3 regions of the Enterobacter cloacae complex sp. HYC033_NIDB genome follow, and region 3 is predicted to be linked to each of the others. Evidence: predicted binding sites of a transcription regulator. Region 3 holds the regulator's gene; each other region holds the start of a gene.

Region 1 (4,435 bases), 640 kb from region 3:
ACCCGACTCGACCCTGAGGTGAAAAGCTGGTTTGCCTTCGCCCTGCAAAAATGTGAGGAGCTGGCTCTGCTGCGCGACGCGTTAAACAGCGGCGACACGGCAGCGATTACCGACTGGAGCGCGCCGATCCAGGCGCGCCGTCACTCGACGCGCGTGCATAACCCTGTGGTGGAAAAACGTCTGGCGGCCATCACTGCCCGGGACAGCCAGCGCCAGAGCCCGTATGAAGTGCGCGCCGAAGCCCAGCGTGCGCGCTTTAACCTGCCCGCGTGGCCGACCACAACCATCGGCTCCTTCCCGCAGACTACCGAGATCCGCGGCCTGCGTCTGGACTTCAAAAAGGGCAATCTGGATGCGAATCATTACCGCACCGGCATTGCGGAACACATCAAACAGGCAATCGTCGAGCAGGAACGTCTGGGTCTGGACGTGCTGGTGCACGGCGAGGCCGAGCGTAACGATATGGTGGAATACTTCGGTGAACACCTGGACGGCTTCGTCTTTACCCAGAACGGCTGGGTGCAAAGCTACGGCTCCCGCTGCGTGAAGCCGCCGGTGGTGATCGGCGACGTCAGCCGCCCGGAAGCGATCACCGTGGAGTGGGCGAAGTATGCCCAGTCTCTGACCGACAAACCGGTAAAAGGCATGCTGACGGGGCCGGTGACCATTCTCTGCTGGTCGTTCCCGCGTGAAGATGTATCCCGGGAAACCATCGCCAAACAGATCGCCCTGGCGCTGCGTGATGAAGTGGCGGATCTGGAAGCGGCGGGGATTGGCATCATTCAGATCGACGAACCGGCGCTGCGTGAAGGCCTGCCGCTGCGTCGCAGCGACTGGGATGCTTATCTGACGTGGGGCGTGGAGGCGTTCCGCCTCAACGCGGCCGTCGCGAAGGACGACACGCAGATCCACACCCACATGTGTTACTGCGAATTTAACGACATCATGGACGCCATTGCCGCGCTCGACGCCGATGTGATCACCATCGAGACCTCGCGTTCAGATATGGAGCTGCTGGAGTCGTTCGAAGAGTTCGACTACCCGAACGAAATCGGGCCGGGCGTGTACGACATTCACTCTCCTAACGTGCCGAGCGTGGAGTGGATTGAAGCGCTGCTGAGAAAAGCCGCCCGGCGCATCCCGGCGGAACGTCTGTGGGTAAACCCGGACTGCGGCCTGAAAACCCGCGGCTGGCCTGAAACCCGCGCGGCGCTGGCGAACATGGTGCAGGCGGCGCAGAATTTGCGTCAGGCGTAGTTGGGCTGGATTGCCCGGTTGGCGCAGCCGCCACCGGGCTTTTTGTATTACGCTTTCTTCCCGCCGTACTGGCTGAACCACGCCAGCATTCTCTGCCAGCCATCTTTCGCCGATTCTGCGTGATAGCTCGGACGATAATCGGCATTAAACGCGTGTCCCGCATCCGGGTACACCACGATCTCCGCCGTCGCGTTTGCCGCCCGCAGCGCGTGGCGCATGGTCTCGACGGTATCAAGCGGAATGCCGGTATCCTGACCGCCATACAGCCCTAACACCGGGGCATTGAGATCGGTGGCGATATCAACCGGATGCTTTGGCGAGTTCAGAGTCTTTTCACCCACCAGTTTACCGTACCAGGCCACAGCGGCTTTCAGCTGCGGATTGTGCGCGGCATACAGCCAGCTTATGCGTCCGCCCCAGCAGAAGCCGGTCACCATCAGACGGTGCGGGTCGCCACCGTTGCGCGCCGCCCAGCTGGCAACGTGGTCCAGATCGGCCAGCACCTGCGCGTCCGGGACTTTGCTGACCAGGTTGCTGAACAGCGTCGGGATGTCGCTGTAATCATTCGGATCGCCCTGACGGAAATAGAGTTCCGGCGCAACGGCCAGGTAACCTTCCAGCGCCAGACGGCGGCAGAGGTCGCGAATATGTTCATGAACGCCAAATATTTCCTGCACCACGATCACGATGGGCAGCGGGCCATCGGCAGATTTTGGCCGCGCGTGGTACGCTGGCATGTTCTCTCCCTGGGAGGGAATGGAGGTCTCGCCTGCGGTAATGGCTTCTTCAGGGGTTGAGACGATGGTTGAAGCGTGCGGGGCCGCAGCAGGTGCAAAACCGGTTTTTTCAGTCATGGCATTCTCCGTACCAATGAATGGATTAGCGCAAAGATAAATATAGACACCAGGTTAACAACCCACAGTGCCTTATAGCGTCTATCTTTTGTGCAGCACCCGGCGATATAACTTGTTAATGTGATGTGAATCACTATTTTATGGAAATTAACTGCAATCATTTTCATTCATGGTGAGGTGTGTCACGAAATGATGCGCATTGCTTCTGTAAAGTACCGTTTTACTTCTTCTGACAAACCGACCCACAGAGGAGTCACCTATGTCTAAGTCTGATGTTTTTCATCTCGGCCTCACTAAAAACGATTTACAAGGGGCTACGCTTGCTATCGTCCCTGGCGATCCTGAGCGTGTGGAAAAGATCGCCGCGCTGATGGATAAGCCGGTTAAGCTGGCAGCCCATCGCGAATTCACCACCTGGCGCGCAGAGCTGGACGGTAAAGCGGTGATCGTGTGCTCTACCGGTATTGGTGGCCCGTCTACCTCTATCGCCGTTGAAGAGCTGGCGCAGCTGGGCATTCGTACTTTCCTGCGTATCGGCACCACCGGCGCCATTCAGCCGCACATCAACGTGGGCGACGTGCTGGTTACCACCGCCTCCGTGCGTCTGGACGGGGCGAGCCTGCACTTTGCACCGATGGAATTCCCGGCAGTGGCCGATTTCGAATGCACCACCGCGCTGGTTGAAGCCGCGAAGTCCGTGGGCGCCACCACCCACGTGGGCGTAACTGCCTCTTCCGACACCTTCTACCCGGGCCAGGAGCGTTACGACACCTTCTCTGGTCGCGTGGTGAGCCGTTTCAAAGGCTCCATGGAAGAGTGGCAGTCGATGGGCGTCATGAACTACGAAATGGAATCTGCGACGCTGCTGACCATGTGCGCAAGCCAGGGTCTGCGTGCCGGTATGGTGGCGGGCGTAATCGTCAACCGGACTCAGCAGGAGATCCCGAACGCTGAAACCATGAAGCAGACTGAAAGCCATGCGGTGAAAATCGTGGTTGAAGCGGCGCGCCGCCTGATCTAATTCTCTCTTCAGTGCTAAAAGGCCGACATGCTCGGCCTTTTCTTTTTGCGTAACGCCTCGCAGGAAAACCCTTTCAAACTGGACGTTCATACAGCACAATTCTATTTTGTGCGGGTTAGACGTGGATGCAGGGGGCATTGTGGATATCTCAATCCTGGTTTATGCGGTAGTTGCGCTGGTGAGCGTGGGGATTGGCTGGCTCATTTCCGGCTACCAGCATGCGCAGCAGAAAGCCGAACAGCTGGCAGAGCGCGAAGAGATCGTCGCCGAACTCAGCGCGACGAAACAACAGCTTGCGCTGAGTGACCACTGGCGCGACGAGTGCGAACTGCTCAATAACGAACTGCGCAATCTGCGTGATATCAACACCTCGCTGGAGGCCGATCTCCGGGAAGTGACCACCCGTCTTGAGTCCACCCAACTGCACGCCGAAGACAAAATCCGTCAGATGATCAACAGCGAGCAGCGTCTTAGCGAGCAGTTTGAGAACCTCGCGAACCGCATTTTTGAGCACAGCAATCGCCGCGTGGATGAGCAGAACCGCCAGAGCCTGAACAGCCTGCTGACGCCCCTGCGTGAGCAGTTGGATGGCTTTCGCCGTCAGGTACAGGACAGCTTTGGTCAGGAGGCCCGCGAGCGCCACACGCTGGCGCATGAAATTCGTAATCTCCAGCAGCTGAATGCGCAGATGGCGCAGGAGGCGGTTAACCTGACACGCGCACTGAAAGGTGATAACAAAGCGCAGGGAAACTGGGGCGAAGTGGTCATGACGCGCGTGCTGGAGGCCTCTGGCCTGCGCGAAGGATACGAATATGAAACGCAGGTCAGCATTGAGAACGATACGCGCTCGCGGATGCAGCCGGATGTCATTGTTCGTCTGCCGCAGGGCAAAGATGTGGTTATCGACGCCAAAATGACGCTGGTGGCCTATGAGCGCTACTTCAACGCGGAAGATGACTACACCCGCGAAACAGCGTTGCAGGAGCACATCGCCTCCGTGCGTAACCATATCCGTCTGCTTGGCAGAAAAGATTATCAGCAGTTGCCGGGGCTGCGATCGCTGGATTATGTGCTGATGTTCATTCCGGTCGAGCCTGCGTTCCTTCTGGCGCTCGACAGACAGCCCGAGCTGATCACCGAAGCGCTGAAAAATAACATTATGCTGGTCAGCCCCACCACGCTGCTGGTGGCGTTACGTACCATTGCCAACCTGTGGCGCTATGAGCACCAAAGCCGTAACGCGCAGCAGATTGCCGATCGCGCCAGCAAGCTGTACGACAAAATGCGGCTGTTTGTGGACGAT
Region 2 (4,435 bases), 780 kb from region 3:
TGTTAATTATTGATTCATAGTTGGCTGAAGGGTCGAATAAATGCCTGTAGCAAATTGTATCGATTGCATGAAAAACGCCATCCAACCTCACTTCCTCAATCATTTTTCCAATTGAAAAAACGTACCTTTCAGCCGAGATATTCCTGTTGCATCTTACCACCTCATATCCTATGCGAGATTTAGAATATGAATGTTCGAGTAATTGCATTTCTTTAGAAATACGATTGAATTCTGCCAAATCTTTTTTGAAATAGACTAGTATCATTTTGTTTGTTAAACTCCAAAAAGTTTTTCCAAACTTATGTTCTATTTCATCTAATAGTTTTGCTGCTTCACTAAATGATGAATTCATCAGTGATTTAACGAATTTATTTCTCATTACTAGAAATTCATTAATTTCATTTGAGAAATATGATAATGTGGTTGTTACCCAATTTATAACATCCGTGCTTGTTTCTTTTTCAATGGTGTGTATCTGACTGATTTTAAATATATTTTCGTCATTGGATATATATCTTGCGCGCATTAACTTATCGGCATCTTCAATGCTTAAGAAGTTTTTGTAGGCATGTATTGCTGCTGTAGTAGAAGTCTGTCTTAGTAGTGATAATTCATTAAATATAATTGATGTTTTTTCTTCATTTGTTTTATTTTGCTTCATTATTTTTTCAAATTTTCTTTTTTGGCTTTCCATCTTGCTTCTCACAGAGGTAAATCTTTTGTTCGTTTTCATTATGATTCCTTTTGTAATAGGATCTACTAATTTGGAGATAAATCATAAGGAATATATTTTCATTTAGTCTAGCCGGAAATTTAGTGATTTTATGAAATATATAACTGTTAGGATGATCAGCAGCGTATTGTTTTAGTGCAAAATTTTAAGACTTTTTTTGATTTTACTATCGATAGGTTAATCAATTTAAGACTAGGGTATGCTACCGCCCTCACTTATTGGTGTTGCCTAAGTGATTGAGTATGTCGCTGTTACTGACTATAACTCAGAGTTGAACGCATAAGAAATGAAAAGTTAGTCACTGGCGCGGATTTCTTTATTTCGCAGGGGGAGGATGTTTTTTTGAGCAGTTCTTTAGATGGTTTCAATAAGTGAAAAAGTATTCAGCGTGCGGTTTCCAAGAGGTTTCAACGCAATCTTCGAATGACTAGGCTCGGGGTTAACAGGCACTTCACAGTCCATCAGACTAGGCTGTGTCCCTTAATTTCATACCTGTTGATAAAAGAGCCGGATACAGCCCAGTGTCACCATCGCCAGATAATTTCTCGCCGTTTTGTCATAACGTGTTACTACGCGGTGGTATTCTTTCAGGCGGCCAAAACATCGTTCAACAGCATTGCGCTTGCGGTAAATAACACGATCGAGCTGTGAACGACCATCCGACGCCATTTTTCATTTGATTTTCGAGGAATAACTGCCTTTATACCTTTATTTTTCAGTTCATAACGTAATGCATGCCCTGAATATGCCTTGTCAGCCAGTACCGCATGACCACGGCGCTTCATAGTACCGGTCTGGCGCTGAATGCCAATGTTATCCAGAAGACGTTGTGCGAACTGACTCTCGTGGGCTTGTCCGGGGCTCAGCACGATGTTAACGGGAGGCCACTTCCGTCTGTAACCAGATGGATTTTGGTGCCAAACCGCCGCGAGAGCGACCCCGGCTATTATCTCCGGTGATATCGGGATGTTTTTTGCGCTCTAGAGCCGTTGCTGACCAGTCAACGAGTCCATGAGCGTCAATAGATGAGAGTAACTTATTGAAAATAATGCTAATCACTCCCGATTTTGACCATCGATTAAAGCGGTTGTAAACGGTTTCCCATGGGCCGTATCGTTCAGGCAAATCGCGGCATGGCGCTCCTGAGTACAGTATCCAGAACATGCCGTTGATGATCATGCGATGTTCTGCCCATGGCCGTCCTGCACGTGGTGAATCCGGTTGCGCAGGCAATAAGGGCTGAATGGGAGTCCATGCATCATCGGGTAGAACGTAGCGAGCCATAGTTCAACATATTCTGGAAACAGATAGTTACTATAACTCAGATGATTAAGGGACACAGCCTAACCTATCCACTTAGTAGTCGCTGATAACAATGTAATGTTTCACAGAGTATGTTATAAAAAACTTTACATATAACATTACGCTTTGTAGGTTTTGTCGAAAAGATTTTGATAATTTTCTCTACTATATAAGCATTTATCGTTTCCATGAAATTATTAATGGTATATCAGGTAAACCTAACCGTTCTGATATCCAGATGCGTGAAAAACAAAAAACCCAGACAATGTCTGGGTTTTTTTATAACAGGCTATCAGGTAATCACCATCGGCCAGTCTGGCGGAGTGTGGCTCATGGCTTCAACCATCACCACTTTAATGTTTTCCCAGACGGCGGCAATGTCTACCAGCGTAATGCCAAGCAAACCTGTCGCGAACCAGCATGCGGCGCCCAACCCTAACAGGGTGCTAATCACAGCAAGACCTGCGTAGTCGGACTTTCGAAACTGAATGTTTAACGTGCTGGCCAGGAACATCAAAACCGCGCTCAACAACGGCCAGCGCAGGAGCACCATGCTGGTGGTAATGGTTGCCATAAAACCCATCCTCGACAAAACAGACGAACTGGAATGAAACAATGTTTCTCGTTACATAAGATGTGTGAACTATATCACATTTGCTGTTTTATTCGCCAGTATCCGCGTGAGGTAAAAGTGGGATTATTGCCGGGGAAAATATATCGTCGTCGCTCAGAACGACGTCTGGTCGGAATTTTTATTTTTATTTCATCCAGATAGTAAAACCTTTGCAAAACGCCATCGGCTGTATAGCGTTTTAGACTGGCCCCCTGAATCTCCAGACAGTTGGTATCACTTAAGTTAGTGATAGTCTTAATACTAGTTTTTAGACTAGTCGTTGGAGTCCGAATGATTGATGTTTTAGGTCCAGAGAAGCGCAGACGGCGAAGTGTTCAGGAAAAAATCGCCATTGTTCAGCAGAGTTTTGAGCCCGGAATGACCGTGTCGCTGGTCGCCCGTCAGCATGGCGTTGCTGCCAGTCAGCTGTTCCTGTGGCGTAAGCAGTATCAGGAAGGCAGCCTTACAGCCGTTGCCGCAGGAGAACAGGTTGTGCCCGCGTCGGAGCTGGCATCTGCGATGAAGCAAATTAAAGAGCTGCAACGCCTGTTGGGCAAGAAAACCATGGAAAACGAGCTGCTAAAAGAAGCCGTTGAATATGGCCGACAAAAAAAGTGGATAGCGCACGTGCCCTTGTTGCCGGAGGATGGCGAATAAGCCTTGTCAGTCGTTGCCTCCGGGTCTCACGTGCGCAACTGCATGCCATGGCCCGTCGGTCGAAGGACTGGCAGGATCGTCGGTGCAAGCGCAAGCCTGATGATACTGACGCGCTGGCCCGTATCCATACCGTTATCGGCGATCTGCCCACCTATGGTTATCGTCGGGTATGGGCACTGCTGCGCAGACAATCAGAAACTGACGACATGGCGGTGATCAATGCCAAACGCGTATACCGCATCATGCGTCAGAATGCGCTGCTGCTTGAGCGTAAACCGGAAATACCGCCATCGAAGCGGGCGCATACAGGGAAAGTGGCCGTTGGAGAAAGTAACCAGCGGTGGTGCTCTGACGGCTTCGAGTTCAGCTGTGATAACGGTGAAAAACTGCGGGTCACGTTCGCTCTGGACTGTTGCGATCGCGAGGCACTTTACTGGGCGGCCAGTAACGGTGGATATGACAGTGAAACCGTGCAGGACGTCATGCTGGGTGCCGTGGAGCGTCGTTTCGGTAACAGCCTGCCGACATCCCCAGTTGAGTGGCTGACAGACAACGGTTCAGCCTACCGTTCTTATCAGACGCGTCAGTTCGCCAGAATGGTAGGACTGGAGCCTAAACATACGGCGGTACGTAGCCCGGAAAGCAACGGGATGGCAGAGAGCTTCGTGAAAACGATGAAGCGCGATTACATCAGCATCATGCCGAAACCCGACGGGTTAACAGCGGTAAAGAACCTTGCGGAGGCCTTCGAACATTACAACGAATGGCATCCGCATAGTGCACTGGGGTATCGTTCGCCACGGGAATATCTGCGGCGGCGAACCAGTAATGGGTTAAGTGATAAAAAGTGTATGGAAATATAGGGGCCAATCCAAATGAAAGAAAAAAGACGCGAGATTATTAACGACAGCATGCAGGCGCTGCACGCCCTGGCGAAGCTGATGCCGCAACTCAACGCGCAGTGTTCGCCGGTTGAAATGCTGGAAATTATCAACAGCGCACTGGGGGCAAATCTCTCATGGGTCAGTGTCGAATCCGCAGACGGGCCGCGCGTGGTTTGTGCCGGCGACGTGACGTGTCACGCCTTTAACGTGGCGGATTTTCTTGCCAGCACCCTGTTGCAGCGGCAT
Region 3 (4,435 bases):
GCGCGCGATTTCCTGCACGCCGCCGCGCACGAAGGCGTCATGGTGCTCAACGCCGGGCCGGACGTGATGCGCTTTGCGCCATCGCTGGTGGTGGAAGACAAAGACATCGAAGACGGATTAACCCGTTTTGCCGCGGCGGTCGCGAAGATCGTCAGCGGCTAATACGCGGTTCGTTTTAACCGGCGCGTTAACCAAATCCCGTGATGCGGGCGCTGACGCCATGCCACCGACGAAATGGTGTGCATGGTGTTCAGGTGCCCGAGAACGCGCTGTAAATGCTGCTCAAGGGTGCTCATCGGCCCGTGGGTCAGCGTCTCCGGCGCTTCCAGAATGTTCGAATCCCCTGACTCGCCCGGCGCGTCATACTCCAGACGCTGCTGACAGCGCTGCAACGCAATTTCACACGACTGCAAATAGCGCTGCGCCAGATCCGTCGTCAGCATCGTGTGCTCCCGCGCCAGCGTCGTCATGGCATTGATGTGCTCGACGATAAACTGGCTGTGCGTGACCCACAGCTTCATGTCAGCCAGATAGTGCGCGTTAAAGCCCGGCTCCTGCATGGCCTGGTTAAGGGAGTTGAACAGGGCGTTATGCGCCTGGTTGACCTTCATGCGCTCGTAGGCCAGCGGAGAGGGCTGCGGGTCATCGCTTAGAATAAGACGAATGGCCTGCTGATCGGCTTCGAGCGCGTCGTGGGCGTTCTGCCTCAGCAACCCGCTTTGCCACTGCGGCCACAACCAGACCATGCCGCCAAAGGCGATCAGGCAGCCAATTAGCGTATCGACCAGCCGGGCAATAATAAACTGTTCCCCGTTAAGCGTGAGCAGTTGCAGGGTATACACCGCCGTGACCGTAAAGCCCACCATCGCCCAGCCGTAGTTTTTGCGGATGATCAGGTAGCTCACCAGCGTGATCGCCAGCATACCGGCCAGGGTATAGCCTTCCGGCACGTGAAAGTGCAGCGTCACGCCCGCGATAATCAGCCCCGCCATCGTACCGCCCGCCCGATGCAGAATGCGCACCCGCGTGGCGCCATAGCCGTTCTGGGTGACAAACAGCACGGTCATTAAGATCCAGTAGGGTTTCGGCAGGTGCAGGGCCATTCCCATCAGGCTGGCGATGCTCAGCATCACACTGATCCGCGCGGCATTGCGCAGGGCGGAAGATTTCAGTGATAGATAGCTTTTGAGCGCGGGCAGCAGCGGCAGCCGTTTTTGCTTATCGGCCATCAGGTCCCGGGCATAAAGCGGGCGCTGGGTGCGTAACACCCGGGCGATGCGGCTGAAATGCCAGGCAGCAAATTGCCCGACCGGGTTATCCGCGTGCTGACGCGCAATCTTTTCCAGCGCGCCGAGCTGTTTGTCCATGTTAAAGCGCGTCGGGTAGCGGTGATAGAGGATATCGTCAGCCAGCACCCGCAGGCGGGCCGCGACGGTCTGCGCGTTCCAGCGGATCACCGCTTCCGCATGGCTGCGCTCCACCAGCTTTTGCACCTCTTCCGGATTATGAAGGCTGACGGAGATATGCTCCTGCAAATCCAGCCCGACCTGGAAGGTTCGCAGCAGCCGCTTGTATTCATGATTTTTGTTGGCGGCAAGCATGTGCAACTGCTGATAGCACTGGCTGATCAGATCCACCACTTTTTGCTGGCGCGCCAGCAGCGGCGGCAGGGATTTTTCCGGGTCGGTATGTTGAGTGAGCAGGGTGTATTTTGCTTCGCAGTATTCAGCAAGTTGCACGTAGAGCAGGCTCAGGGATTCGCGCAGCGGCTGTTCCCGCCACAGCCAGAACCAGAACCAGTTAAACAGCCCGTACCACAGCGTGCCGAGGGCGTAGATCAGCAATGGCTCCCACACCGGCATATTGCCCGCAAGGCTTAAGGTGAAGATGGCGGCAATCAGCGACGCGGGAAGCAGGCGGGCGTGCAGCGAGCTGATTTCGGCGGTGACGCCGAGCGTCATCGCCAGCACGGTCAGGATCAGCGGCAGAGGAATGTCGCGGGCCAGTAAGAGTTGTACGGCAAGGCTACAGCCGGCAAACAGGCAGCCGCCAATAATCAGACGTTTAAAAAAGCGTTTATGCGGCGTATCCAGACCGGCAATGTTGCAGCAGGCGGGCACAAGAGAAAACAGCAGGCCTTGCTGAAGATGTCCGAGGATCAGGCCCACGGCCACGGGAAGACACAACACCAGCGTTTGTCGCAGTGCGTAGTTAACTTCCGGGTGATAGATCAGCCTGCGCCACATGAGGAGTAGAGACAAAAACGGCGTGCCACCCTGCGGCGGCACGCCGTTTGACCGAAATTAACGGGTTCCGTAGACCACGATAGTTTTACCGTGGGCAGAGATCAGGTTCTGGTCTTCCAGCATCTTCAGGATACGGCCCACTGTTTCACGGGAGCAGCCGACGATCTGACCGATTTCCTGGCGGGTAATTTTAATTTGCATACCGTCAGGGTGGGTCATGGCGTCTGGCTGTTTCGCCAGGTTCAACAGCGTCTGCGCGATACGACCGGTCACGTCCAGGAAGGCGAGGTTACCCACCTTCTCAGAGGTCACTTGCAGACGGCGTGCCATCTGGGAAGAAAGACGCATCAGGATGTCAGGGTTGACCTGAATCAGCTGACGGAATTTCTTGTAAGAAATTTCAGCCACTTCACATGCTGTTTTTGCACGAACCCAGGCGCTACGTTCCTGGCCTTCTTCAAACAGGCCCAGTTCACCGATAAAATCGCCCTGGTTCAGATAAGAAAGGATCATCTCTTTCCCTTCTTCATCTTTGATCAGCACGGCCACCGAGCCTTTAACGATGTAATACAACGTTTCCGCTTTTTCACCCTGGTGAATCAGCGTGCTCTTTGATGGGTACTTATGAATGTGGCAATGAGACAAGAACCATTCGAGAGTCGGGTCTGTTTGCGGTTTGCCAAGCACCATGCGCTGTTATCCTCTGTTATAAGCTGTCACCAGAGTCATAAGATGCATCCGGACTCTGGGGTTGCAATCGAATTCTTACCCATACCTGGGAAGTCGGCTGTCGTAACGTTTCGCAGCCAGTAAAGTTTGATGTCCTCTGCATACATGTGTAACGTCAATGTATTACTGTAGCATCCAGAGTGTTTTAGCATAGCTTTCGCCGCGTGTCTCCTGGTGTCTCGCTTCAGCATGACGCAGGTCGCCTTCCGTTGCGAGAAATGTAACGTACACGTAATCTGTCATAAAAAATGCAACGTTGGAGTGAGTGAATATGCAAGCGCGTGTGAAATGGGTTGAAGGGTTAACGTTCCTGGGCGAGTCTGCTTCCGGGCACCAGGTTTTGATGGATGGCAACTCCGGCGATAAAGCGCCAAGCCCGATGGAAATGGTGCTGATGGCGGCGGGCGGATGCAGCGCGATCGACGTGGTGTCGATCCTGCAAAAAGGCCGTCATGACGTGACCGATTGTGAAGTGAAGCTGACGTCGGAACGTCGTGAAGAGGCGCCCCGCCTGTTCACGCATATTAATTTGCACTTTATCGTCACCGGCAAAGAACTGAAGGATGCGGCGGTCTCGCGTGCGGTTGACCTGTCTGCGGAAAAATACTGCTCTGTGGCGTTAATGCTGGAGAAAGCGGTAAAAATCACCCATTCGTATGAAGTGATCGCGGCTTAATTTTTGGCGGGTGGCGCTGCGCTGACCCGCCCTACAAAAGCTACAACTGCACGAACGTATGCCGGATAAGCGAAGCGCCATCCGGCAACAGGTGTCACGCGATCTGCTTTCCTTCCATCAGCCGCTGCACCAGCGGTGTCATGATCAGCTCCATTGCCAGCCCCATTTTTCCGCCCGGTACCACTAACGTATTCATGTGCGAAATAAACGAACCCTGTAGCATCGCCAGCAGCCAGGGGTAATCAATGCCTTCCAGGTTGCGGAAGTGGATCACCACAAAGCTCTCGTCCAGCGACGGGATGCTTTTTGCAGCGAACGGGTTGGAGGTGTCCACGGTGGGGACGCGCTGGAAGTTAATGTGGGTTCGGGAGAACTGCGGCGTCAGGAAGTTGATGTAATCGTCCATGGAGCGCACCACCGAGTCCATGACCGCCTCTCGCGAATGGCCGCGCTCGCTCATGTCACGCGTCAGCTTCTGGATCCACTCAAGGTTAACAATCGGCACCACCCCCACCAGCAAATCCACGTGGCGCGCCACGTCGTGCTGAGGCGTCACCACGCCGCCGTGCAATCCTTCGTAAAACAGCACGTCAGTCGGTTCCGGCAGCGGCTGCCAGGGCGTGAACGTGCCGGGGACCTGGTTCCAGGGCACGGCTTCATCGTAGGTGTGGAGATACTTGCGGGACTGCCCGGTACCGCTTTGCCCGTATTCACGGAAGGTTTGCTCCAGCAGGCCGAAGTCATTGGCCTCCGGGCCGAAGTAGCTGATGTGTTTACCCAGATC

The links. Region 3 encodes CRP, which controls carbon source genes, mostly activating them, when cyclic AMP is high. Its sites were predicted from a motif close to ATGTGANNNNNNTCACAT; they were not measured.
Region 1: udp (uridine phosphorylase) is a predicted target of CRP. The motif match lies at 2,230-2,247, and genes of this name have one in related genera.
Region 2: O1721_RS05350 (YjcB family protein) is a predicted target of CRP. The motif match lies at 2,672-2,689, and genes of this name have one in related genera.

The regions. Positions count from the first base shown of each region.
Region 1 is NZ_CP115123.1:990,085-994,519, forward strand. It holds gene metE (5-methyltetrahydropteroyltriglutamate--homocysteine S-methyltransferase) at 1-1,257, shown strand, start outside; gene O1721_RS04730 (dienelactone hydrolase family protein) at 1,305-2,111, opposite strand; gene udp (uridine phosphorylase) at 2,371-3,132, shown strand; gene rmuC (DNA recombination protein RmuC) at 3,272-4,435, shown strand, end outside.
Region 2 is NZ_CP115123.1:1,127,667-1,132,101, forward strand. It holds gene O1721_RS05340 (hypothetical protein) at 1-733, opposite strand, end outside; partial or broken gene O1721_RS05345 (IS5 family transposase) at 1,220-2,017, opposite strand; gene O1721_RS05350 (YjcB family protein) at 2,328-2,609, opposite strand; one part of gene O1721_RS05355 (IS3-like element ISEc27 family transposase) at 2,940-3,255, shown strand; one part of gene O1721_RS05355 (IS3-like element ISEc27 family transposase) at 3,255-4,168, shown strand; gene O1721_RS05360 (sensor domain-containing diguanylate cyclase) at 4,181-4,435, shown strand, end outside.
Region 3 is NZ_CP115123.1:350,518-354,952, reverse strand. It holds gene argD (bifunctional acetylornithine/succinyldiaminopimelate transaminase) at 1-162, shown strand, start outside; gene O1721_RS01805 (YccS/YhfK family putative transporter) at 159-2,246, opposite strand; gene crp (cAMP-activated global transcriptional regulator CRP) at 2,304-2,936, opposite strand; gene O1721_RS01795 (OsmC family protein) at 3,247-3,651, shown strand; gene O1721_RS01790 (phosphoribulokinase) at 3,746-4,435, opposite strand, start outside.